Regions from separate parts of the Paenibacillus sp. S-38 genome, predicted to be linked through region 2. Evidence: riboswitches for the same ligand, from Rfam matches in the RefSeq annotation. Region 2 holds a riboswitch; the other holds the start of a gene.
What was found. Region 2 has a riboswitch for cyclic di-AMP ahead of ACP26L_RS34230 (ubiquitin-like domain-containing protein). Riboswitches for the same ligand answer to the same signal wherever they lie in the genome.
Positions count from the first base shown of each region.

Region 1: another riboswitch for cyclic di-AMP. It lies ahead of ACP26L_RS27655 (NlpC/P60 family protein); the one in region 2 lies ahead of ACP26L_RS34230 (ubiquitin-like domain-containing protein).

Region 1 covers NZ_CP187970.1:6,308,313-6,316,311, forward strand. Annotated here, with positions in the region: gene ACP26L_RS27630 (amino acid ABC transporter permease) at 1-79, shown strand, start outside; gene ACP26L_RS27635 (amino acid ABC transporter ATP-binding protein) at 94-840, shown strand; gene ACP26L_RS27640 (alpha/beta hydrolase) at 975-1,943, opposite strand; gene ACP26L_RS27645 (gamma-glutamyl-gamma-aminobutyrate hydrolase family protein) at 2,053-2,754, opposite strand; gene ACP26L_RS27650 (ROK family protein) at 2,818-3,843, opposite strand; gene ACP26L_RS27655 (NlpC/P60 family protein) at 4,063-4,953, opposite strand; cyclic di-AMP (ydaO/yuaA leader) riboswitch at 4,954-5,095, opposite strand; gene ACP26L_RS27660 (transglycosylase domain-containing protein) at 5,523-7,999, opposite strand, start outside.
Region 2 covers NZ_CP187970.1:7,819,512-7,827,510, reverse strand. Annotated here, with positions in the region: gene ACP26L_RS34255 (tRNA1(Val) (adenine(37)-N6)-methyltransferase) at 1-286, shown strand, start outside; gene rsmI (16S rRNA (cytidine(1402)-2'-O)-methyltransferase) at 305-1,186, shown strand; gene ACP26L_RS34245 (AbrB/MazE/SpoVT family DNA-binding domain-containing protein) at 1,623-1,877, opposite strand; gene ACP26L_RS34240 (HD domain-containing protein) at 2,277-3,560, shown strand; gene ACP26L_RS34235 (TatD family hydrolase) at 3,636-4,403, shown strand; cyclic di-AMP (ydaO/yuaA leader) riboswitch at 4,628-4,850, shown strand; gene ACP26L_RS34230 (ubiquitin-like domain-containing protein) at 5,217-6,356, shown strand; gene rnmV (ribonuclease M5) at 6,457-7,014, shown strand; gene rsmA (16S rRNA (adenine(1518)-N(6)/adenine(1519)-N(6))-dimethyltransferase RsmA) at 7,007-7,918, shown strand.

The DNA.
Region 1 (7,999 bases), 1.5 Mb from region 2:
CGGCGTAATCTACCTGATCATGACGCTCGCCCTGACCGCGCTCTTCAAGTGGCTGGAGCGGCGTTTCAAATTTGAATAAAAGGAATGGCGCACGTGGCTATCATTGAAGTATCCGGCCTCAAAAAATCATACGGCACGCTCGATGTGCTGAAGAGCATCACCTTCGATGTCAACAAGAACGATGTCGTGGCGGTCATCGGCCCCTCCGGCTCCGGCAAAAGCACGATGCTCCGCTCACTTGTGCACCTGGAGCAGATCAATGGCGGCACGATCCGTGCAGCCGGCGAGGATCTCGTCCGGGACGGCGTCTACTCGAAGCCGCAAGAGATCAAGCGGATCACCGCCAAGATGGGCATGGTGTTCCAGCACTTCAACCTCTTCCCGCACCTGACCGTGCAGGAGAACCTGGAGCTTGCTCCCCGCCTCGTGAAGGGCGAGTCCGCCGGGACCCTGCGCCGCCGCAGCAGCGAGATGCTCGAGAAGGTGGGCCTCACCGGCCGCGCCGAGGCCTACCCGGCCAAGCTCTCCGGCGGCCAGAAGCAGCGGGTCGCCATCGCCCGCGCGCTGATGATGAACCCGGAGATTCTGCTCTTCGACGAGCCGACCTCGGCCCTCGACCCCGAGCTCACCGGCGAAGTGCTGCAGGTCATGAAGAGCCTCGCGGAGGAGCACATGACGATGATCGTCGTCACGCACGAGATGGGCTTCGCCCGTGAAGTCGCCAGCCGCGTCCTCTTCATGGATAACGGCGAGATCATCGAGTCCGGTCCGCCCGAGCAGCTCTTCGGCTCCCCGCAGCACGAGCGGACGAAGGCTTTCCTGAGCCGCAGCTACCAGTAACACGAAACCGGATCAACGGCTTCGCCGTCCTTTAAACCACAAAACCGCAGCCCTTTCTCTTCCGAGAGAGGCTGCGGTTTTGTCGTCTATCCGGTTGGTGCGCGGCTGCTTCCGGAGAAGGGCTCTGCCGTGTCTCACTGCTCGCCCATCTTCTCCCCCAGCCCTTCGCGCAGCCAGGCCGTCGCAAGAGCGATCGCTCCGCGGGCAGCCGCGGTGTCCGCCAGGGCGTTCAGCATGACGAAGTCATGGATCGTGCCCTGGAAGCGGGCGGCCGTGACGCGCACACCGGCTTCGCGCAGCTTGTTCGCGTAGGCTTCGCCTTCGTCGCGCAGCACATCGGCCTCGGCGGTGATCACCAGCGCCGGAGGCAGGCCCTCCAGCTGCTCGGTGGTTGCGCGCAGCGGAGACGCCGTGATCTCAGCGCGCTGCGCTTCGCTCTTCGTGTACTGGTCCCAGAACCACTGCATTGCATCGCGGCGGAGGAAGTAGCCCTCGGCGAATTCGCGGTACGACTCCGTATCGAACGAAGCGTCGGTTACGGGGTAGAACAGCAGCTGCTGGCGAATCGCCGGGCCTCCGCGTTCCTTGGCCATCAGGGTGACGGCGGCCGTCATGTTGCCCCCCACGCTGTCGCCCGCCACCGCCAGCCGGTTCGGGTCCAGGCCCAGATCGCGTCCGTTCTTCGCCACCCAGTCGACGACGGCATAGACCTCCTCGATCGCGGCCGGGTACTTCGCTTCCGGCGACAGGCTGTAGTTCGGGAACACGACGGCGGCCTGAGCGCCGACCGCCAGCTCCCGGACCAGCCGGTCATGCGTATGGGCATTGCCGAACACCCAGCCGGCCCCGTGAATGTAGACGATGACCGGCAGCTGCTCGGAAGCGTTCACCGGTCTCAGGATGTTCACGGACACCGTGCCTCCGGGTCCGCCCTCGATCGTCCGCTCCTCGATATCGACCGGCAGCTTCGTGACTTCGCCGGACTGCACTTCATCCACCTTGGCCCGTCCCTTCTCGGGCCCGAGATCAAACAGATACGGAGGCTTCGCCGTATCCTCCGCGAACTTCTGCGCTTTTGGTTCCAGCCGAACGTGCTTTGCCATGGTTATCTCTCCTTCACGGTTGGGTTCCCCTGCCATTTTTGCTTGGACGTAATGACATTACCCGCAAGCAGACAGGCTCTAATCAGCCGCGAACAAGGCAAGGCCTCTCTTACCTCTGACAGCTGCCCACGAATTCCTCGAACAACCTGAAGTTATATGGGTCAGAGGTATAGCTGAATTCCGGGTGCCACTGCACAGCCAGGACAAACTTCTTGTCCGGCATCCTCACCGCTTCGATCATGCCGTCCTCCGCTTTGGCTACGGCCACCAATTGGGCGGACAACTGCTTGATGCCCTGATGGTGGTAGCTGTTGACCTCCATGGACTCCGTTTGGAGCATCTCGTGAAGCGGATTTCCCTTCTCTATGTATACCTTGTGAACCGGTTTATCATAGGGGGGCTGCTGTTGATGCAGGACCTTACTATGGGATCCCAGCTGCGTTGGAATATCCTGATAGAGCGTGCCGCCGAGCAGGGCATTGAACAACTGCAGTCCCCTGCAGATGCCGAAAGCGGGCTTGTCTATGGCCGTCACTTCCCGGAACAGGATCCTCTCCATCTCGTCCCGCTCCCTGCACGGCTCGCCGCACACCGGCTCGACGCTCTCCCCATAGAGCTCCGGATGCACATCATGCCCCCCTGTAAAAAGAAAGCCGTCGAACCGCTGAGCCATCGTGACAATGACTTCCGGATCCGTGGTTAACGGGAGCATGACAGGAATCCCCCCTGCAGCCTCAATCCCTTTCATGTAGCCCGGCAGCATCCAGTAGCTCTCTTTTTCCTTATCGTATAGCGGCAATACTCCGATCATGGGCCTTATCATTCTGAGTTCCTCCCCCGGACAGCGGTGTTTTCTAGTGAAATGTAAATCCCATTATATCCGATCTCCGGATGATAGGGATGGATTGTTATGAAATAATGACGGTGCGCCGGGTGGCTCCATTCGCATGGAAGCATAAGCGGCGGCCCCCAGCACACCGGATCTGCTGCCTAACGCCGCCTGAACCACTTGACACGCTTCAGACGAAAGCTTCAACGCGGTCTTCCGAATGACAGCCCGGACCGGATTCAGCAATCGGTCCCCCGCAGCCGACATGCCCCCGCCGATCATGATGAGCTCGGGATTGAACAGGTTGATGACGGCAGCAAGACCAAAGCCGAGCAGTTCCCCCGTCTCCTGCATCACTTCGATCGCCAGAGCATCTCCCCGATCGTAAGCATCGGAGATCATCTTCGCGGTGATTTGCCCGGGATCGTCCTTCACCCAGCTGCGGATGAGGCTCTCCCTGCCTTTTTCAAGCTCCTCTGTGAACGTCCTGACCATGCCTGTGGCAGAGACATACCTGCCAAGACAGCCCGAGCTTCCGCAGCGGCACGGCCTTCCTCCCCGGACGATGTTCATATGGCCGATTTCTCCGGCCGAAGCGGTATGGCCATACAGTACTCTCCCTTCAGCCAGAATGCCCGAACCCAATCCCGTCCCCAGTGTGAGCAGGACCATGTTCCGGCCCCCCACCCCTGCGCCAAACAACCATTCCCCATACAAATTCACGCGAACATCATTATCGATAAATACTGGAAACGGGAACTCTCGCTGCATCTCCTTCACCACGTGGATATTCTCCCACTGTGGAAAGTTGGGAGAAAAAATGGAAATTCCCTCCTGCGGATCCAGCAGCCCCGGAATCCCCATCCCCATGCCCAGCACCGAGTTTAGATCGATTGCTGCCTCCACAAGCATCATCTTTAGGATCGATTTGATTTTGTTCAGCACATGCGCCGGCCCCAAAGCGGCCTCCGTAAGATCGCTTCGTTCGATAACCGGCTTGAACGCCGAAGTGAAAACAGCCGATTTGATATTCGTGCCGCCCAAGTCAATCCCAATGATATAGTTCTCCATCCTCAGGGTCCCCCTTGTATCATTTTCTGCATAGTAGTGTACTCCTCAGGCCCTCTGCCATTAATGGAATTATGGGTTGAAAACATGGAATTTTGTTAGATTAAAAAGGTGGAGCTGCTTGCGTGGTTTATCCGGACTTCTACGTACAAAAGGAAAAGGACCCGCCCACGGCGAGTCCTTTGCTTGGCTGCACTTCTAATGAAAGAATGATATAAGTCCTTACACGCGTCTGGCTCCCACGTACTTTTTGCCCCAGTAACCTGTCGTGATGCTGGCTACCGAGACACCCGTGGAGCTGGCCGCCGAGATGAACTGGCCGTTCCCGGTATAGATCCCTACGTGGGAGACACGGCCGCCTTCGGCGAAGAAGACCAGATCCCCTGCCTGCAGATCCGTAACCGCGGTGCCTGCCGACTGGTACATCTCAACCGAGGTACGGGGAAGCTTGGTCCCCCACTGGGCGAATACGTAACCGACAAACCCCGAGCAGTCAAATCCGCCGGGAGAACTGCCGCCCCAGACATAAGGCGTCCCCATGTACTTGGACGCCGTCTGGAGGATCGACGATTGCAGGGTCTGCGTTGCCTGCGCCGGCTGCTGCACGGCCCCGGCCGCAATCTGCGGCTTGTACCAGGCCGGCGCATGATACCGGCCGTCTTGGTTGATGATCGCGATGCGGTTGTCGGCATCCCACTGGATGCGGTAACCGAAGGTTTCGGAGACGAACCGCAGAGGAAGATACACGCTGCCGTTCAAGAATTGAACCGCAGAGTCCAGTTGGACGGACTTTCCGTCCACTTCCGCCTTACGGCTGCCCGTCTGAAGGGCGATGGTCTGGCTGCTGTTCTTTAAAGTGACTTTAACAACGTCCCCGTCCTTCTCCCACCCGATCCGATAGCCAAGCTCTTCGGTCAGAGCACGCAGCGGAATCTGCATTTGATTGGCGTTATCGATGAAGGGCTGGGCCTCCGGAAATGGAACGAGACTGTCGTTGATTTGAATTTTAACATTGGTGGCCGCTTCCGCGCCCTGGGCATGAAGCATCCCAAGCACGCCTACGGCAGAAAATGCGCACGACAAAACAAGCTTTCGGTAAAAACGAAGATTCAACCTGATTCCTCCTGCGGCCTCCGAGGTTAGTTGACGGATTCGGAAGAGGCTGCTCCCTAGTTCGATAAACCGAACATTCACCCCATGTGAAGAATCCCCCGTACCAGATCTTTTGCTGAACTGGATTCGGCCTGTATTTTTTTATTAGACTAGCACAGCCTTTTTGTGATGTTCAAACCATGAAACAGTGGATTTCCTAATATCTTCCTTATATCGGCGAGGTTTACGATTTTCGACACAACTTTAACAAATTATTCAAAATAAAATAGACCGCCGCTTGGTGAGCAGGCGATCTATCATAGTGATGGTCAAACCATAGATAATGGTCATAGAACCTAAGTAGAGGTTGGATAAATTAGCATCACATCCGCTGTCGAGCGGTTGTCCGGCTAAGTATGGGCAAAAGACCAAGCTGTCGTTCCCGGACGGGATGGAGCTACATAGAAGCCAGTCTTCACCCTGACAGACAGGGTTCCGCCGTAGAGTGTGCAGGCTGCCTCGGCATCAATGGCGCAGGGCGCTTGGGGCCCCGTGCACGCGGCATGCGTTGCGGGCTGATCCCGCCTCCGCTACGGCGTCGTGCCTGTGCCGGTATCCACCGCCTCGCCTACCGCCGCCTCCGGTGCCGGCGCCTCCGCTTCTCCGCCGCCCGCCGTCTGCGGCGCGGGCTCGCTTCCGGCCGGCTTCGCGGTGCCGTCCGCCGCTCCGCCTGCGCCGGCCGCTGCACCCGTGCCGGCGTCTCCGCCCGCTGCCGGCGCAGTGCCGTCCGCCGCTCCGCCCGTGCCGGCGTCTCCGCCTGCTGCCGGCGCGGTGCCGCCCGCCGCTCCGCCTGAGCCGGCAGCTCCACCCGTGCCGGCGTCTCCGCCCGCTGCCGGCGCGGCGCCGCCGCTCGGCGTGCCGCCCTCAGCCGCAGGCTGGCCGCCGGTCTGCTCCTTCGCGGCACCGGCCTCCGCCGGCCGTACCTCGCCTTTGGCAGCCGTCGCCGTAGACGCCTGGGCCTGGGCTCCCTCAGGATTCCCCGTATTTCCCGGGGAATCCTGAGGTGCCGCTGCCGCAGCGGGAGCGGCCGGCGCTTCTGCTGCGGCGGTCTCGCTTTCCCCGGACCGTTCCGCATACTTCGGCGCGTTCTCGCCGTTAACCCGCTTGCGGCCCCCGGCATAGGCGCGGTATTTTTCCGGCTTGGCAAAAGCCGTCACCGGCACATCCTTGAGCGCCCGGCTGACCACCTCCTTGAACAAGGCGGCCGGGTATTTGCCTCCGGTTGTCGTCAGATAGTGATCCTTGTTCGTCTTCTCATAGCCGAGCCACACGGCCGCCACAATCTCGGGCGTATAGCCGACGAACCAGGCATCCTTGGACCCGTCGATCTGGCTGCCCCGGCGGTCCTTGAATTCCGGCGTGTCCGGCAGCTGGGTCGTCCCTGTCTTGCCGGCCACCGGCCTGTCCATCCTCGCACTGAGGCCGGTCCCTTCCGTGACGACCTTCTCCAGCATCCTCGTCATCGTATAAGCCGCACCCGGGTCGAGCATCGGCTCAAGCACCGGCTGCGCTTCCTGGCCGACCAGATTGCCCTGCGCATCCGTGATCTTGCGGATCGCATACGCCTTGGCGAGATTACCTTTATTGGCAAACATTGTATAGGCCTGCGCCATCTGCAGCGGGGAGGTGCCCTTGCTCATACCGCCCAGCGCAATCCCAAGGGTACGATCCGCTTCCTGCAGCGGCAGCCCGGCCTTGCGGCCGAACTCGAGCCCCCGGTCGATCCCGATCTCCTTCAGGAGGGCGACGGCCGGAATGTTGTACGATTCGATCAGCGCTTCCTCCAGCGTGACCCACCCGTGGAACTGCCTCCGGTAGTTCATGGGTGTGTATCCGCCGCCGAAATCCGTCTCCGTATCGTAAATCTGGTCCCTGGGCCCGTAACCGGCTGCCAAGGCGGGCGCATAGACGAGCAGCGGCTTGATCGCCGATCCGGGCTGGCGTTCATTCTGAGTCGCGTAATTGAACTCCCGGAACTTCGGGTCCGGATTGCGGGAGCCTACGATCCCCAGCACCGCCCCCGTCTGCGGCTCCATCAGGACGATCCCGCTCTGCAGCCCCCCTTTATCCTCGGGGAAAAAGTCGGGATTCCGGTATACCTCTTCCGCCGCCTTTTGCACCTTGGGATCGAGGTTCGTGTGAATATGCAGGCCGGAGGACAAAATCTGCTGCTCCGTCAGTCCATACTTCTGGGAGGCTTCGTTGATGACATGGTCGATATAGGAGGGATAGATCTTAGCGGTCTGCTGGGCAGCCGGTGCGGCAAGCTTGATCTCTTCCTTCATCGCCTCGTCCCGCTGCGCCGGCGTGATTTTCCCCTGATCGGCCATGAGGGACAGCACGAGGTTCCGCCGTTCCTTGGCGTCCTCAGGCTTCTTCACGGGCGAATAATTCGTCGGAGACTTGGGAATCCCGGCGAGCAGGGCACTTTCCGCCAGCGTAAGCTGGGAAGCATCCTTGCCAAAATAAGTCTCGGAAGCGCGCTGCAGTCCCCACGCCCCTTCCCCGAAATAAATGTAGTTGAGGTATTTTTCGAGAATCTGATCCTTGCTGTATGTATCTTCAATCTTCAGCGAAGCCACGGCCTCCTTCAGCTTCCGCTGATACGTCTGCTCCGGGGTGAGCAGCATCGTTTTGGCCAGCTGCTGGGTGATCGTGCTGCCGCCCTCTACCGTATACCCCGACTTCAGGTTCTGGTATAACGCGCGTGCAATCCCCTGGTAATCCAGCCCCTGATGCTCGTAGAACCGCGAATCCTCCACAGCCGTAACCGCATCCAGCATGATCTTCGGAAAATGGCTCAGCGGCATATATTCCATCCTTGCGTTCGTCAGCTCGGTAATCACGGCGCCGGTGCGGTCATAGAAAAAGGTCGAACGGGCCGGCTCCTTGTCCAGCAGCGAAATGTCCATAGCGGTGTACATCTGCCGGTACGTCTGATACCCCCAGCCGAGACCGCCAAGTCCGACAACCGCAAGCACGGACCCGAGCAGAAGCAGGATGATTT
Region 2 (7,999 bases):
TATGGTACACCGGCCGAGCCGGCTGGTTGACATTTGCACGCTGATGAGGCAGTATCGGGTGGAACCCAAACGAATTCGTTTCGTTCATCCCCGGGCTGAGGCGGAGTCCAACATGGTGCTAATCGAGGGGATGCGGGACGGCAAGCCGGAAGTACGAATGCTGCCTCCGCTTATCGTTTATAAAAGCAGTACCGAGTATACGGAAGAACTCATGGACGTCTATTATGCACGACGTGATGCCCTGGCCGATGTCACAAGGACAAGAGCGGAAGAGCCTCTATTATAATAGAAGGAACCGGTGAAGATGAACATCCAAAAAAGCTATGGAGACCCTGGGAGCAGCAGGGGAAAGCTGTATCTGGTCGGTACGCCGATCGGAAACCTCGAGGATATGACCTACCGGGCGGTAAGGATCCTGGGTGAGGTGCAGTGGATCGCAGCAGAAGATACCCGGCAGACCCGCAAGCTGCTGACCCACTTCGAGATCAGCACGAGGCTCGTCTCCTATCACGAGCATAACAAGCAGGCCAGCGGACCGGAGCTGATCCGGCTCATACAGGGTGGGGATTCCATCGCGCTGGTCAGCGATGCAGGCCTGCCGGCGATCTGCGATCCGGGAGCGGATCTGGTCCGGCTGGCCATTGAGGCCGGCATCGACGTCGTGCCGGTTCCCGGGGCGAACGCGGCGCTGTCCGCGCTCATCATGTCGGGCCTGCCTACGGATCGCTTCCTCTTCGGCGGCTTTCTGCCGAGAGACCGCAAGCCGCTGGAGCGGGAGCTTGGAGCACTGAAGGGCGAACCGGCCACCTTCATCTGCTATGAATCCCCGCATCGCGTGATCAAGACCCTAACCGCTATGGCCGAGGTGCTGGGCGAAGAGCGGCAGATCGCTCTGGTGCGCGAGCTGACCAAGCGCTACGAGGAAGCCGTGCGCGGTACCCTGCGCGAGTGCCTGGACTATCTGGAGGAGCATCCGCCACAGGGAGAGTACGTGTTGGTGCTGCACGGCGCCTCGGCTTCCGAAACAGCGGCGCTGGAAGGAGCCTGGTGGGCGGATCTGGCGCCCGCGGACCATGTGGCCCGCTATGAAGCGGAAGGATTCGATCATAAAGAGGCCCTTCGCCGTGCGGCGCAGGACCGGGGGGTTCCCAAACGGGAGCTGTACAATCTGCTGCATCAAGGCTAGTCCTTCCCGATTGTTCGGCTCAACGAACGATCGGGTCTTTTTTGTTCGGTATAGAAAATGGGCGGCATGCCAATAAAAGCAGCCAAGTGTGGTAAGATAGGGTACATAGGGGCAATCCATACAGAGTATGCAAGAGAATAAGGACATAAGACCGCAGCGAACATTTGTTCTTTGGCGAAGGATACGGCAGGAACAGCATGCTGCCTAACGGCCGGAAAGCGGAAGGGCTTGCTGTCGGCCGGAGCAAAACCGATGAATATGACCTGAGAGCTGGCGGGGCTGCTTATGTTGAGAGAGAATGTGCGGAAAGTGAAGGAAGCTGGGGGTGGGACAAAAAAAGTTCCCCGAATCCAAGGGATCGGGGAATAGAGGAGATATAAAAAAGGTTAGAATTACCAGAAGTGAGTGCTGCTGATTTCATTATAACCTATTTTCTTTATTTTGTCACAGGTATTGGCATCTCCGAGATGCATTCGTGGCAAACAATTTTCCCTTTAAAATAAGATACATTCTCAGCATTACCGCAGAAGATACATGCGGGCTCGTATTTTTTGAGCATGATGCGCTCGCCGTCCACGTAAATTTCCAGAGCGTCTTTCTCTCCGATGCCAAGCGTTCTGCGGAGTTCGATTGGAATGACCACGCGACCCAGTTCATCTACTTTTCTAACGATACCAGTGGATTTCATCATATAAAAGGCCCCTCTCAAGAAGTATAAAAAGTATGGATCAGCGGGATGAAAATTAATCGCCATGTTTCGACATAATCTTTATCCTTATGATACCAACCATTCCCAAAATAGTCAACTAGAAAATGCAAGAATATACTGTTATATTCTGGGATAATAGCCTTTGAAATGTTGGTTAATCAGTTAAAAAATTCCTATAAAAGCGTCGTTTAATCCCCTTTCTGAGCGAGAGCCCCGAAAGGGGAGGAAGGGATTTCTGGAGCATGAAAAAACTGGATAATAGAATAATCCGGAGAAGAATGGCTATATGTGACACTGTTCGACAATATTGTGACCGTTTGGGTGGGTAGCTGTCGAAATCATTCAAGAAAATTTTTAATCCGCGTTCCCAGGAGGAAGCATATGGTCAATCCCTTACAAGAAGAGAAGGTATTCAAAGATCCGGTTCACAAATATATCTATGTTCAAGATCAGACGATCTGGGATCTCATCAACACCCGCGAATTTCAGCGGCTGAGACGAGTCCGGCAGCTCGGGACCTGCTTCCTTACCTTCCATGGCGCGGAGCACAGCCGGTTCTCCCATTCGCTCGGCGTATATGAAGTTACACGCAAGATCATCTCGCAGTTCGAACGCAACCAATATGAGGACTGGCCGCGCCATGAGCGTCTTCTCTGCCTATGTGCGGCCCTGCTGCATGATGTCGGCCACGGTCCATTCTCCCATTCCATCGAAAAGACCTTCGGCACCCATCATGAAGCGTGGTCCTGCCGGATCGTACTGGGGGATACGGAAGTCAATCAGGTGCTGCGCCAGGTCGCTCCCGATTTTCCGCAGAAGGTTGCTGATGTCATAGCCAAAACCTATAACAGGGAGATCGTCGTCAGTCTGGTTTCTTCACAGCTGGATGCCGACCGGATGGATTATCTGCTCCGCGATGCCTATTACACCGGGGTGAATTACGGCACCTTCGATCTGGAGCGTATTCTTCGCGTCATGCGTCCTTACCAAGGCCATATTGTGGTGAAGGAGAGCGGGATGCATGCCGTGGAAGATTACCTCATGTCACGATATCAGATGTACTGGCAGGTCTACTTCCATCCGGTAACCCGCAGTGCAGAGATTGTGCTTCATAAGATCTTCCAAAGGGCCAAGCAGCTGTATGAGGAGCAGTACCGATTCCGGTTCCTGCTGCCTCCGCTATTAGGGCTGTTCGAACAGAAGCTCACCGTAGAGGAGTACCATCTGCTCGATGAAGCGTTCATGCAGACCGTCTTCATGCAGTGGACCTACGAAGAAGACGCGATCCTGTCTGATCTTTGCTCCCGATTCCTGGAACGCCGCCTGTTCAAATACGTGACTTTGGACCGGATCGATACGGGACTGCTCGACAAACTGCGCGGCGAGATGAAACGCGTCGGGATCGATCCGGCTTATTATGTGGAGATCGATTTCCCTTCCGATTTGTCCTATGATATCTACCGGCCGGGCGAGGAGGATGAGAAGCTGCCTATCCTGCTCCTGGACCCGAAGGAAACCCTGACCGAAATCTCGCGTAAATCGGAGATCGTACGTTCGATCAGCGGCATACACATGGGAAAATACCATCTGTATTACCCGGCGGAATTTACTTTGAACCATGGGGCCGAGCTCGACGCGGACCTGCGTCGGCTGCTTCAGCTGTAATTGGCGCATACTGACTTGTCAGGGCGCGTACCCTGACGCTTATCCTTATAGTAGGAAGACACGGAGGATGATATCATGCTGATTGACACACATGCCCATTTGAATGCGGAAGCTTTCGATGAAGATCGACAGGAAGTGATTGAGCGCGCAAGAGCCAGCGGAATCCGTCGAATCGTCAATGTCGGATTTAACCGCGAGACGATCCCAAGCTCGATTGCGCTGGCTGAGCAGTATGACTGGATCTATTCCACGGTAGGCTGGCACCCGGTGGATGCCAAAGACATGACGCCGCAGGACCTCGAGTGGATCGAGTCACTCTGCGGACATCCGAAGGTGGTCGCCATCGGGGAGATCGGGCTTGACTATCATTGGGACACGTCCCCTAAGGATGTCCAGGACCGGGTGTTCCGCGAACAGATCCGCCTCGCACGCAAAGTGGGCCTGCCGATCGTCATCCATAACCGTGACGCGCATCATGATGTGGTGCAGACCCTCCGGGAAGAGAAGGCCTCCGAGGTGGGCGGCGTCATGCACTGCTTCTCCGGCAGCTGGGAGACGGCCAAGATGTGCCTGGATATGAATTTCTATATTTCCTTCGGGGGCCCGGTGACCTTTAAGAACGCCAGACAGCCCAAAGAGGTGCTGGAGAAGGTCCCGCTTGATCGTCTTCTGATCGAAACGGACGCGCCTTATCTGGCTCCTCATCCGTACCGCGGGAAGCGCAATGAGTCCTCGTATGTTCGTCTGGTGGCCGAGACGGCGGCTGAGATTAAAGGGATTTCTCTCGAAGAATTAGCGGAGATTACGAGCCGGAATGCGTCCGTTCTTTTCGGTTTCAAGTAGGTTTTTAGCCTGAAGGGGACAGCCCATTTTTATTCACAAACGAGATAATCGGAGAAATAATGGGGTAATCGTGCGTCAGACGAAGAGAAAGAGGGATTTGGATTCCGGTTTGAATGAAAAAAGTAAAAATCGGCCGGAAACCGTCCTTTTTTTCAAAGTTTGGCTACTTTACAACTTCCTGCTTCCCATCGTAAACTCAATATTAACTTCATACGATTACCAAATTTCCAACATCGCTGAGTTTCCGAAAGGGAAACGGGGGAACCGCACCCACAGTTGTCTGGCCGAACCGTTCAGGCACCGGGGTGTTTTTTAAGGGGTGAATCCTTGGCCGCAATGCTACACAAAAGCGCAGAAGCCTGCGCCTTGCTACATTGTGTCTCAGGTAGGGCTGCTCTCAAGCCCGAATCCGTCAGCTAACCTCGTAAGCGCCATGAGAGAGGTAACACATTGTCGTGAGCTATTATTTCATTTTACCCAAAATGAAAAGTCACGGGAAGGTTCCTCTTCTCCGCTGACTTTTTTTGTGTGGCCAAAAAAGGGGAGCCCTGAAGCTCTGCCTGCGGCCCGCCAAAAAAAGCGGGGCGGAACCGTCCGTAGGGACGGCGCCTGTATCCGGGGTTCTCCCGTAAGGAGACTAGGATTCGTAGCCAAAACCATAACCTTGAAGGAGGTGGACGTTCAGAGCAAGTCCGGTTCTGATGGCTGAAACAGCAAACGTTGGTAATGGGGTTTAACAAATTTACCATAGTCGCGTCAGATGGAAATCATGCATAACACTCGGGTGGCGAGGCTTTAAGGAGGACCGAACAAGTGGGCGTTGTGAATCACGAACAAACCCATGTAAGACGATCATCCAGCATGTCCTTCGCATTGCGATGGAAGCATGAAAACTTGCGTATGATATCGATCATTGCACTCATTTCATTCGCTATGACTTTCATGTTCTTATTGATGTTGTACGGTACGTCGACCAAACGCGTATCGCTTGTTGTAGACGGCGTCGAACAGACGTTCCAGACCCGGCAGGGTATTCTACAGCGCATACTGGATGAGCAAGGCATCGCTGTCGGCGAATATGACCGATTGTCACATTCGCTTGGCGCAAAGGTAAAGTCAGGAGATCGGATCACGATTGAGAAGGCGAAACCGGTGCAGTTGACAGCAGACGGAGAGACATCAACCGTTTATACCACAGGGAAGACGGTGAAGGGCGCACTGGCGGATTTACATATAGAGCTGGGCGAACTAGACAAGGTAACTCCCGCGCTGGATGCGGAGATCATAGATGGTACGGGGATCCAGGTGGTCCGCGTGAAGAAAGAAGTCGAAGAAGTCAAAGAACCGATCGCGTTTGAGACTGTGAAACAAAACGAACCGCAGCTGCTGAAAGGCAAAGAGCAAGTGATTCAGGAGGGGCAGGAAGGTGTCCTGCTCAAGAAGACGGAGAAAGTATTCGAAGACGGCAAGCTCGTGAATGAGCAGGTCGTAGACCAGCAGGTGCAGACACAAAGTGTACAAAAGATCGTTGCCGTCGGGACGAAGAATCCGGTTGTGGTCTTATCTTCAACAACTCCCAACATGGATGAAGTCACCAAGAACGGTATTACATTCGGATATAAGCAGGTTCTTAACAATGTCAAAATGACCGCTTATACGGCTGGCGTTGCTTCTACGGGAAAAAGCAGCAGTCATCCGGCGTACGGTCTGACATCTTCGGGTACGAGAGTAACGGAAGGTCGCACCATTGCAGTGGATCCCAAAGTCATTCCAATCGGCTGGTGGGTATATATCGAGGGGCTCGGTTTCCGCCGGGCGGAAGACACCGGTAGCGCGGTGAAGGGCAACCACATCGACGTTTATTTCGAGAGCAGCGATTATGCAATCCGCTTCGGTTCCAAACGCGGTTACACGGTATACGTCATCGGTCCGAAAAAGCCAACGGCCGATTAAGGGCATGCAATGTGGGTAGACTCATTATATAGAACGGATAAAGAAGAGGCGTGTTCCTCTTCTTTTTCTCTTTTCTGGCGAAAGAAGGACCGATTGGGTTATGATTAAGGAAATCATCGTAGTGGAAGGCAAGGACGACACCGTAGCGATCAAGCGGGCGGTGGAGGCGGAGACGATCGAGACCGGCGGCTCCGCCATCAATAAGGATACGATCCGGCGCATCCGTCTTGCTCAGGAGCGGCGGGGCGTGATTGTGTTCACGGATCCGGATCACGCGGGAGAGCGGATCCGCAAGATCATCACCCGGGAGGTCCCGGGGTGCAAGCATGCGTTCCTGACGCAGGAGGCGGCGACAAGCAGGGGAGACATCGGCGTGGAGAATGCTTCTCCCGAGGCGATTCGCCAGGCGCTGGCCGCTGTACGCACGGACGGTGGAGCCTCGGAATCCGAGGTCACGATGGAGGATCTGATGGAAGCGGGTCTGATCGTGCACCCGCAGGCTGCTGCGCGCAGGCTGGTCATGGGCAACCGCCTTGGCATCGGCTACTGCAACGGCAAGCAGTTCTACAACCGCTGCCGGATGTTCCGGATATCCCGGGAAGAATTTGATGAAGCCCGGCGCGAGCTGGACGCACTGGAGGGACAAGCTCATGAATGACCAACAGATAACAGTGCCCGCAGGGGCTGAAGATATTGCATCGCCGAAGAGGACCAACGATCTGCTCAAGCGCCATGGCTTCAAGCTGAAGAAGAGCCTGGGGCAGAACTTTCTTATCGACACGAATGTCCTGAACAAGATTGTGGGGGCCGCCGAGCTCGATAAGACCAAGGGGGCTCTCGAGATCGGGCCGGGGATCGGCGCCCTTACACAGCAGCTGGCCAAAGCTGCCGGCCGGGTAACCGCTGTGGAGATCGACCAGCGGCTGCTGCCGCTGCTGAAGGAGACGCTGGCTCCTTACCCGCATGCTTCCGTAATCCACGGGGACGTGCTGCAGGTTTCCTTAAGCGACCTGTTCAAGGAACACTTCTCGGAATGCTCGGGTGTCAGCGTCGTGGCCAATCTGCCGTATTATGTGACCACCCCGATCATCATGAAGCTGCTTGAGGAGAAGCTGCCGCTGGAGAACATCGTGGTCATGATCCAGAAGGAAGTGGCCGAGCGGATGGCTGCCGGGCCGGGAGGGAAGGAGTACGGCTCCCTCAGCATTGCCGTGCAGTACTACTGTGAGCCGGAGATCGTGGCTATTGTGCCGCATACGGTGTTCATTCCGCAGCCGAACGTGGATTCCGCCGTTATTAAGCTGAAGGTCCGCCAGCAGCCCCCGGTGGACGTCGAAGATGAGGATTTCTTCTTCGACGTCATTCAAGCGAGCTTCGTGCAGCGGCGCAAGACGATCTATAATAACCTCTCCGCGAAGTATTTCACGAAAGAGACCAAGGGAGAGCTGGAAGGCCTCCTGCGGGAAGCTGGGATCGAACCTTCCCGCCGGGGCGAGACGCTGTCTATGCAGGAGTACGCCGTACTGTCGAGCCACCTCAGAGCGTATCTGCAGAAGTCTTAAGACCCAACTCCCTTGACTTATCCTGCACCCGCCTCCGGGTGATCCGTGCCGACCTGCACCAAATGCCCATTGCCGCCATAG